3 regions of the Nocardioides sp. dk884 genome follow, and region 3 is predicted to be linked to each of the others. Evidence: predicted binding sites of a transcription regulator. Region 3 holds the regulator's gene; each other region holds the start of a gene.

Region 1 (3,271 bases), 590 kb from region 3:
GGGCCGGCGCCGCCGGATGCCTGGCGCTGTCGTTCCCGCTGCACCCGCCCGGCCGCCCCGAGCGCTCGCGCCTCGCCGAGCTCGAGGGCACCGGCGTCCCCACGCTCGTCGTCCAGGGCGAACGCGACGCCATGGGCCGCCCCGACGAGTTCCCCGAGGGCATCGGCGGCGTCGACCTCGCGGTCGTGCCCGGCGCCGACCACGGCCTCAAGGTCGGCGCCCGCGGCCCGCTGTCGCAGGAGAGTGCCCTCGAGGTGGTCGTCGAGTCCGTGCTCGAGTGGGTGGTCCGTGACATCTGCGGGTCCCGGGACGGCACGGGGGCCTGAGCGCCGGGATATATCCCGTGGGTCGAACTCGTGAGGGCACTGAGAAACACCGGCGAGGCAGGGATACGGCCCCGCCGGCTGCTGGCAGGGTCCGGGGCGGTGGATCTACTCGTCCGGCGGGTGCGCGGTGACGAGCTGGGTACTGCCGCGGTCCTTCATCAAGTGCAGCCCGTGGGGTGAGCGCCAGAGGTACGTCGCGGCGTCGGTCTTGTCGTAGGCCCAGCCGGTGTGGGTCTTGGCGCGATGGTGGCGTCGGCAGAGGGGGGCGAGGTTGCAGCTGCACGTAGGCCCGCTGTCACCGTGGGCGGTGACGTGGTCGGTGTCGCAGCGCCGCGCGGGGCGCTCACACCACGGGAAGGCACAGACCGGCTGGGCCAGACGGGTCTGGTCGGCGAGCCGGTCGGGGACGGCGTAGGCGTCGGTGTGGTGGTGGGTCTCAAGGTCGATCACCGGCTTGATGACCACCTGGGCGTCGCCGCTGCACCAGTCGCGGACCTGCTCGGTCGACACGATGGATCGGGTCTCTTCCACGTGTGCGATGCCGGACTCGTCGCGGGAGATCGCTGCGTGCGAGAGGTGCACGTGGATGACGACCTGGCGGGGCTTGACCACCGATGCGGCGCCGTCGCCGGCCTCCGCCCGGAGGTCGAAAGCGAGCTGGCGTCGCGCGAGCTCGCCGGCGGCCATGGAGCGACGCACGTCCAATGACTCGGTGGATCCGAGGGCGGCGAGCTCCTCAGCTCCCTGACGGATCGCGGTGTCCAGGTCGATCGCGTCGGCGAGGTCGAGGACGCCTTCGACGTGCACGGTGCCGTCGTGGGTGGCCTCGTCGGTGTGGACGTCGAAGCGGCGACCGTCGGCGGCCTCGCGGCGTTGCTTCTCCGCACCCTCAGGGTCAAACATCACGCGGGCCTGGTCAACGAGCCGCTCGATCCCGGCCCAGCTGATCTTCCCGACCAAGGCGGCCAGCTGACGGTCCACGAACTCCGCACCGTCCAACGGCAGGGTGGTGGTCAGCTGCGCGAGCCGCCGCGCCTTCCAGAGTGGGACCCTGCCGGCGCGGACCAGCTTCCAGGTCCGCTTCAACCGGTGCGCCAGCTCCAACGCGTCACCCACCAAGGACCGCGCGGAGTCGGTGGACATGCCAATCGCTGCGCCGAACTCGATCGGCGCGAACTCCGCCACCAGCGGCGCCCCCTCACCGGCCAGCGGCACCGCGAGCTCGCCGAACACCAGCCCGGCCGTCGGCGCCGCATCGGCGACCGACTCCTCGGGGTGCATCGCGGCCCACACCAGAGCGGCCTCCAAGACGTCGATCTCCGCCCGCTGGGCAGCGGCCCGGCGGGCTTGAGCGAACGCCAGCACCGCGGCTGGGGTGTCGCACTCGGGGAGCTCGGAGTCGGCCATGCCTCATCTTAATCGAACGCGCGTTCGAGGAAAAGGGGTTGGGTGGAATCGAAGGTAAAGACCTGTCCCCGCGCGGGGCCCGGCCGGACGGGCCGGGCCAGGCGGGGGTGCGAGGCGTTCCTCCGCTGTTCGCGTGAGCGCTCAGGCGAGTCTCCGGGCGCGTGCCTTGATCGCGGCGATCACCTCGGTCTTGGCCTCGGCATAGGCGTTCATGTCCACCCAGTCCTCGGCGATCAAGGACCGTTTCGTGCGCTCGTACAGCGCGCGGTCATCGGGGTGAGCGCGGAGGTGATCGCGGAGGAGCAGGTAGTCGTCGGCGGCCGGATCCCCGGCTTCCACGATGTGCACGTGAATGTCGCGGGCAGAGGTCCGCACCATGCGGTGGCCCGGTTCCCGGACTCGAAGTTCGTAGCCTGCGTCGACCAGCTGGCTGAGATAGTCCTCCTCGCCCGTGATGTCCTCGACCACGACGAGGATGTCGATGATGGGCTTCGCAGCCAGCCCTGGCACAGAGGTCGACCCGATGTGCTCGACCTGGGCGATCGGTCCGAGCGCCTCGCGGATGCGTCGTTCATGGCTTGCGAACGCCTCCGGCCAACCTGGCTGATACTCCTCCAGAAGGAGGTCGCGCTTCTCCACGCCGCCGATGAGCTCTGCCGTGGTGACATCGGGCCGACGAGGTTCGCGTGGAGTGGGCACGGCGCCAGCATTCCATCGCGCGACCGCGCGCCGGCAGGTCTCGACGAGCTCGCCCGACGGCCCCGACCGCCGGAACCGGCACGCGACCGACGGTTGCCACCGGACCACCGAGGGCCAGTCGGGAATGAGAGCGCGGCGTGCGACGTTCTCGACTGCGTGACGGTACTGATGGAAGCGCCGGTCGGCGGCGTACGCTGGGACGTGATGACTGATATCACCGAGCCCGGCCTCGAGGAGGCCCTGCAGGCCCCTGCGGACACCCCCGTCGACCCTGTTGCCGAGACCGACGCGGAGCGCGCTGCCCGCTTCGAGCGCGACGCCCTGCCGTTCCTCGACCCGCTGTACTCCGCGGCCATGCGCATGACGCGCAATCCTGCCGACGCCGAGGACCTGGTCCAGGAGACGTTCGCGAAGGCGTATTCGTCCTTCCACCAGTTCCGGCCCGGGACCAACCTGAAGGCCTGGCTGTACCGGATCCTGACCAACACCTTCATCAACACCTACCGCAAGAAGCAGCGCCAGCCGCAGCAGTCGATGTCCGAGGACGTCGAGGACTGGCAGCTCGCCCGCGCGGAGTCGCACAGCTCCACCGGGCTGAAGTCGGCGGAGATGGAGGCGCTCGAGCACCTTCCCGACTCCCAGGTGAAGGACGCGCTCCAGCGCCTGCCCGAGGAGTTCCGCCTCGCGGTCTACCTTGCCGACGTCGAGGGCTTCGCCTACAAGGAGATCGCCGAGATCATGGACACTCCCATCGGCACCGTGATGTCGCGTCTGCACCGGGGGCGTCGCCAGCTGCGCGACATGCTCTCCGACTACGTGCGGCGCAACGACCTGCTCAC
Region 2 (3,271 bases), 1.6 Mb from region 3:
CCCTCATCGCTCTGGACCTGGACGGGACCCTGGTCGACCAGGCCGCCGCTGCACGAGCCTGGTCGGCAGGGTTCGTCGACCACTGGCGGCTTCCGGCCGGCGAGGTCGACGTCATCGCAGCGGCGCTGACCGCTCGCCGACCGAAGGGCGAGGTCTTCAGCGAGCTCATCGATCGGCTGGACCTGCCAACATCGGCTGACAGCGTCTGGGCCGACTACCGCTCGCGGATGCCGTCGCTCGTGACGGTCACCGACGCGGACCGGAGCGCTCTCGCCGACCTTCGGGCAGCCGGGTGGACTCTCGGCGTCATCACGAACGGCATGCTCGACAACCAGGAGGGCAAGATTCGCCGCACCGGCCTGGACGCCCTCGTCGACGGATGGGTCGTGTCCGACGCTGTCGGTGCCCGCAAACCAGCTCCTGCCATCTTCCACGCGCTCGCCAGCAGGCTCGGTTGCACGCTCGAGGGCTGGATGATCGGCGACAGTCTCGAGCTCGACGTCGCGGGTGGGGCTGCCGTCGGGCTGAGCACGGCGTGGCTCGACGACGGATCGGACCCGACGGGCTACCGGCCGGATCTGGTGGTCGGCTCGGTAGCGGCAGCCGCTCGAGCCATCTTGGATGGCCAGCCGAGCCCTACCCCGCGCTGAGGCAGGCCGGTAGGTCTGTGCCAGGTCGTCGTTGCGCCGAATACCGCGTTCGAGCTCGCTGACCGTGGTCGGCCAGACGCCGAGCTGGTTCCCGGCAGACCTCAGGGTGATGTTCTTCGACTGGCAATACAGTCCAGTAGGACGTCAGCCGGAGTACCGGAGCCGCGACTGCCGCGGTTGATTCATCGTTACTGTCGGTACGTGCCCGGGTTGCACGGCGCTTCACGCCGACCGGCAGGTCCTCAACGACCGCGTCGGGGTCGACGTGGAACCCGAAGCGCTCGGAGATGTCCTCTACGGCCTCTGCCAGGCCGACGAGGGCGAGATCGTCCTCGACGGCGAGGTCCGGCACTTCGCCGGCCCCGGCGACGCGGTTCCGGCAGGCGGGCGCGCGTGGTGGCCACACCGCAATCGGAGAGCGACGGTCCGTCTGGTCGCGCACGAAACGCTGGTGCACAGCGCATGGCGCATGGGGGCCGATCCACTGCCAGTGGCCCGCCCGTCTCGGCGACTTTATCCACAGATTCATCCTTTACCTTCCGTGCGCGTTCGAAATGTTTCGAACACGGGTAGGATCGGGATATACGGGAATCCACCCCGCACCCCTTGATCTCGGGAGTCGACGATGGCCGATCAGGTCTCTTCCTACCTCACCGATCTCGGGTGCGCCGAGGACGCCCTCGACACGATCGCTGGTCGCGATCCGGTCTTCCTCTCGGTGCCGGAGAAGCGCCAGGCGCTGAGGATGACGGCCCACCTGGCCTCACGGGCCCAGGCGGTGCACGCGCGGGTGATCGCGTGCGCCGACGAGGTGGCCGACGCCGACGGGTGTCGCGACGTCGCCGCCTGGGTGGCACACCGCACCCACACCGCCGCCCCGACCGCCCGGCGGCTGCGGCGTCTCGGGGTCGCGTGCGAGCGGCGCTGGCACCGCGTCGGCACCGCCCTCGCGGGCGGGCACGTCAGCCTCGACCAGGGCCACGTCATCGTCGCCGCGCTCGACGACCTCACCGACGCCTTCGACCTCATCGAGGCCAGCGCCGAGGAGTGGGCCGACATGCTCGCCCGCGCCGAGACCTACCTCGTGGAGCAGGCCGCCGACTTCGGGCCACGTGAGCTGGCCCGCCTGGCCGAGCGGCTGCTCCAGGTCGTCGCGCCGGAGTGGGCGGAGAAGGTCGAGGAGGAGCAGCTGCGCGCCGCGGAGCGCCGCGCCCGGCGGCGTACGACCTTGGGTGTGAAGCACCTCGGCGACGGGAGTGCGGCGATCCGGGCCCGGGTGCCGGAGAGCATCGCGCTGCGGCTGACCACGATGCTGGAGTCCTTCACCAACCCGCGGCGCGCAGCAGACGAGTCCGCTTCGCCTGCCACGGACGGGCGGCGGGTGCCCTACGAGCGTCGGCTCGGCGAGGCCTTCTGCTCGCTGCTCGAGGCCATCGACCCCTCGAGACTCCCCCTGCACGGCGGCGACGCGACCACTCTCGTGATCACGATGGACCTCCAGGCGCTCGTCGACGGCCTCGGGTCCGCGACGCTGGCGGACGGCTCCCGCATCACCGCGGGCGAGGCCCGGCGCCTGGCCTGCACCGCAGGTCTCGTCCCGGCGGTCCTCGGCACCCGCTCGGTGCCGCTCGACCTCGGCCGCGCCAGTCGACTCTTCAGCCCGGGCCAGAGAAAAGCCCTCGCAATTCGCGACAAGGAATGTCGAGCGGACGGCTGCACGATTCCGTCCACCTGGTGCGAGGCGCACCATGTGGACCCGTGGTCGGCCGGCGGAAAGACCGATCTCGACAAGGGTATTCTTCTGTGCGGCCATCACCATCACCTGATCCACGACGACCGTTATCTGCACCAACGGATGCCGAATGGCGATATCCGATTCAGCCGTCGGACGTAAGTGCATGACCGCAGCCGGGGTTGACGAGGATAAAGCGACAGTTTCCGGCCCGATATCAGCTCGTCTCGGCTGCGGGGCTTGCGTGCAGCGATGCGCGCACGGTCAGTGCGGGCGTTGGGGTGGTTGACGATGAGCCACAGCTTCCCCTTGCCCGGGCACGTCATCCGGGTCCGGTCGGTCGCCTTGGCCTTACCTCCGGCTGAGGTGGCCGCCGCGGGCGCTGTTGCGTGGGAGTCGACGGTGGACAGTGGAGCATGGGGAGCAGGAGAGCCAGCGTTGGGATGACTGCGGCGCCGCTCAGGCGGATGCTCTCGGATCCTCGGTGAGCACTTACGCAGCCATCGCTTCCGCCATTCCTACGTGACCGGCGTGACGGACACGCCTTCTGGTGTGCCGTCGTAGATGCTCAGGGCCCAGTCGCTGCCATCTCCCGCTCGAACCTGGATCCGCTTGGCGCCCGGGGGCGCGCTCACGATCGTGCTGGTCGTGACCCCGTCGCAGCCGATGACGGACGCGGCATCGGGGTAGTCGAAGTTGACGAGCTGAGCTTCAGCTCCGGCGACGGACGACGTACAGGTCATCGCGATCGTGTAGGTCACCCCCCTGGGGGTGAACTCGTAGACCTCGGAGTTGCCGGCACCGAGGGTGGGCTCAACCCTCACGCGCGCCTCGTCGGGAATGGCGGGCAAGATCTCCTCCGCCGCTGCTGTGTCGGCAGCCGACTGTT
Region 3 (3,271 bases):
GAGGCTGGTGGCTCCTGGCGCTCGCCTCGACCGGCGCCGTGGCCTGCCTGTTTGTGGCCCTCATGCTCATCGCACGCCTGCTGCGCGAGCTCTGCCTCACCTCCGGCCCCTCCTCGTCGCCCGATCCCGCAGCCGCCCCGACGCAGGACCCCGTCGCCGCGAGCACCCCGGCGACACGCACGACGGTGCCAGGCGGACGACGCGCGGCCCGCTGAACGACCTCGACCTCGAGGAACGACCAGGGGGCGGAGCCATCAGGCTCCGCCCCCTGTCTTCCCCTGCTCGCCGGTCGGGGTCGAGGCGACCGGCGATGTCTGGCGTGCCTCAGCTGGTGGGCACCGCGAGGCGCTGACCGGCGACGAGCATCGTGGAGTCGAGGGCGTTGAGCCGCTCGATGTGGCGCATCTCCTCGCGCACGTCACCGTCGTCGCTGAGCTCGGCGGCGATGTCCCACAGGGTCTGACCGGTGCCGACCGTGATGATCTCCGTGGGCTCCGCCGAGCCCCTCTCCGCCGTCGCCATCGAGCCGCCGGCGAGGGCGAACCCGACGCCCAGCAGGACCGCCACGCAGAACAGGAAGACCACCACGCGGCCTCGGCGGGTCAGCCGCACGGACCGGCCGGTCGCCGGACGAGAGGTGATGATCATGGTCGTGGGGTTCAGCGTGCTCATCGTGGCTCCTGGGGAAGTGGTGTCAGCCTCGGATCGCGGCGTCGAGAAGATGTCTAACGCCCGCCACCGACAGTCCCGCCGAAACGGGACCGGATCGACGTTCGACCAGACGTTCGATCGAACACATGTACGACGCTAGAGCAGGTGTTCGAGGAACGCAAGCATCTGGGCGAACGAATGTTCGACGCATCGCCCGTCTCGGCCGCGCAGGCAGGCCCGCGACACGCACTTCGAACAGATGTTTGAACTCTGGGGGTGGATGTCGCTACGGTGGCCCTCACGCCACCGGACCCGGGACGACGCCCGATCCGCCGGAGGCGCGGACAACCCGGACGACGACCCGAGGGAAGGCACAGATGGCCAAGAAGAAGAGCGACGGGGTCGCTGAGCTCCCCGACGGTCCTGCTGACGCGACCGGACTCACCCCGCGCCAGGTGCGGGTGCTCACCCACATCACCGACTGCATCGAGAAGCGCGGCTACCCGCCGAGCATGCGCGAGATCGGTCAGGCCGTCGGCCTGACCAGCTCCTCGAGCGTGGCGCACCAGCTGAAGGTCCTCGAGCAGAAGGGCTTCATCAAGCGCGACCCGCACCGTCCGCGTGCCCTGGAGGTGTTCCTGCCCGAGGTGATGGCCGCCCGCAAGGCCATGTCCTCGGGCGAGGGCTCCTCGGTTGACGAGACCGGCATCGGCGACAGCGTGCCGGCCCCCTCCTACGTGCCGGTGGTGGGCCGTATCGCCGCAGGCGGGCCGATCCTCGCCGAGGAGCGGGTCGAGGACGTCTTCCCGCTCCCACGTCAGCTGGTCGGTGACGGACAGCTGTTCCTGCTCGAGGTCTCCGGTGACTCGATGATCGACGCGGCGGTGTGCAACGGCGACTACGTGGTGATCCGCCAGCAGCAGACCGCCAACAACGGCGACATGGTGGCCGCTCTGATCGAGGGCGAGGCCACCGTGAAGACCTTCCAGCGCAAGGACGGCAAGGTCTGGCTGCTCCCCCACAACGACGCCTACGAGCCCATCGACGGCACCCACGCCTCGATCCTGGGCAAGGTCACCGCGGTCCTGCGCCGGGTCTGAGGTCCCTCGCGCCGGGTCCGTGGCGAGTCCGAGCCGGGCCGGCACGGGGTGACAGGATCACCTCGTGCCAGCCCCTCGCGCCGCCCGGCGGCGCCCGTCCTCGCCCGGCCCCTGCCGAGCACGCGCCCTGGGCCTTCCAGCGCTCTGCCTCGCCGTCCTCACCGCCCTCGCCCCGACCCCGGCACACGCCGATCCCGGCCCGCCTCGCTCGGCTGGCCCCTCGGCTGGCCCCGCGACCGGCTCGGCGACGACCCCGCTGAGCGTGCCCACCGAGGCGGTGCCGCTGCGCCGGGCCCGGGCCGCCCTGGCCGGGGCACGCCGCGCGCTGGCCCCCGAGTCCAGCGGCCTGCGCGCTGGCGACGCCACGATCGCCCTGCGGGACCTGGCACTCACCCTGGATGCCCTGCCGGCCGGCGAGCGCGCCGCAGCGCGACGCCTGCTCGCCCGACCCACCGACGGCCGCGCGGATCCCGCCGGTCACGGGTGGGGCCCTCGCGCCGCACCGCGGGTGCGCTGCACCGCGGTCCTCTGCGTGCACTGGGCGTCGAACCCGGCGAGCGCGGACAGCCCCGACCTCGCCGACCTCTCCGGCAACGGGGTGCCCGACCAGGTCGACCTGGTGCTGGACACCCTCGTCTCGGTGCACGCGCGCCTGCGGTCGGCGGGATACCGGGCGCCGCTCGGCGACGGCCCGCTCGGCGGTGACGCCCGCACGGACATCTACCTTGCCGACATCGGCGACCAGGGGCTGTACGGCTACTGCGCGAGCGACGCTCCTGTCCCGGTCATCGGCGCCAACGCCCGTGCGGCCTACTGCGTGCTCGACGACGACTACGACGGCACGCAGTTCCCGGGCAACACGCCGCTGGAGAACCTCCAGGTGACAGCGGCCCACGAGTACTTCCACGCCGTGCAGTTCGCCTACGACGCCACCCAGGACGCCTGGCTCATGGAGGCCACCGCCGCCTGGGTCGAGGACGAGCTGTTCGACGACGTCGACGACAACCGCCAGTACCTGCACCGCAGCCCGCTGCGCCAGCCGAGGCGTTCCCTGGACGACCGCGGCCGGGCGGACCGCGCCGACGCGCTGCGGGTCTACGGGAGCTGGATCTTCTTCCGTTGGCTCGGCGAGCGGCTGCCGACCGCGCAGGGGGGTCTGGCGACAGTGGTCCGCGACATCTGGGAGGCCGCGGACTCCACAGGGCCGCACGTCCAGGACCACTCCCTGGCCGCGATCAGCACCGTGCTGCGCGCCCGCGGGACGACCCTGCCCGCGGCGCTGGCGGGCTTCGCCGCCGACAACCTCGCCCCCGCGGCGTCGTACGACGAGGGGCGGGGCTACCCCGCGGCCCGGCCGGTCGCGGCGCTGGGCGTCGGCCGGGCCGCCGTCCGGCACCGGGTGCGCCTGGACCACCTCGCCTCGGCCAGTGTCCGGCTCACCCCGGCCACCACGCTGCGCGGGCGCGGATGGCGGCTGCGACTTCGCCTGGACCTGCCGCCACGAGCCAGCGCGCCGGCGG

Evidence for each region. The regulator LexA, encoded in region 3, represses DNA repair genes until DNA is damaged. The targets are predictions, from matches to a motif close to TCGAACANNTGTTCGA.
Region 1: GFH29_RS14535 (HNH endonuclease signature motif containing protein) is a predicted target of LexA. The motif match lies at 1,746-1,761, and genes of this name have one in related genera.
Region 2: GFH29_RS09710 (HNH endonuclease signature motif containing protein) is a predicted target of LexA. The motif match lies at 1,210-1,225, and genes of this name have one in related genera.

Annotation. Positions count from the first base shown of each region.
Region 1 covers NZ_CP045649.1:3,014,398-3,017,668, reverse strand. Annotated here, with positions in the region: gene GFH29_RS14540 (alpha/beta family hydrolase) at 1-326, shown strand, start outside; gene GFH29_RS14535 (HNH endonuclease signature motif containing protein) at 432-1,733, opposite strand; gene GFH29_RS14530 (GrpB family protein) at 1,875-2,432, opposite strand; gene GFH29_RS14525 (sigma-70 family RNA polymerase sigma factor) at 2,637-3,271, shown strand, end outside.
Region 2 covers NZ_CP045649.1:2,006,856-2,010,126, reverse strand. Annotated here, with positions in the region: gene GFH29_RS09720 (HAD family hydrolase) at 1-650, shown strand, start outside; gene GFH29_RS09710 (HNH endonuclease signature motif containing protein) at 1,276-2,544, shown strand; gene GFH29_RS09705 (hypothetical protein) at 2,901-3,271, opposite strand, start outside.
Region 3 covers NZ_CP045649.1:3,600,611-3,603,881, forward strand. Annotated here, with positions in the region: gene GFH29_RS17165 (hypothetical protein) at 1-215, shown strand, start outside; gene GFH29_RS17170 (LysM peptidoglycan-binding domain-containing protein) at 325-672, opposite strand; gene lexA (transcriptional repressor LexA) at 1,029-1,751, shown strand; gene GFH29_RS17180 (MXAN_6640 family putative metalloprotease) at 2,014-3,271, shown strand, end outside.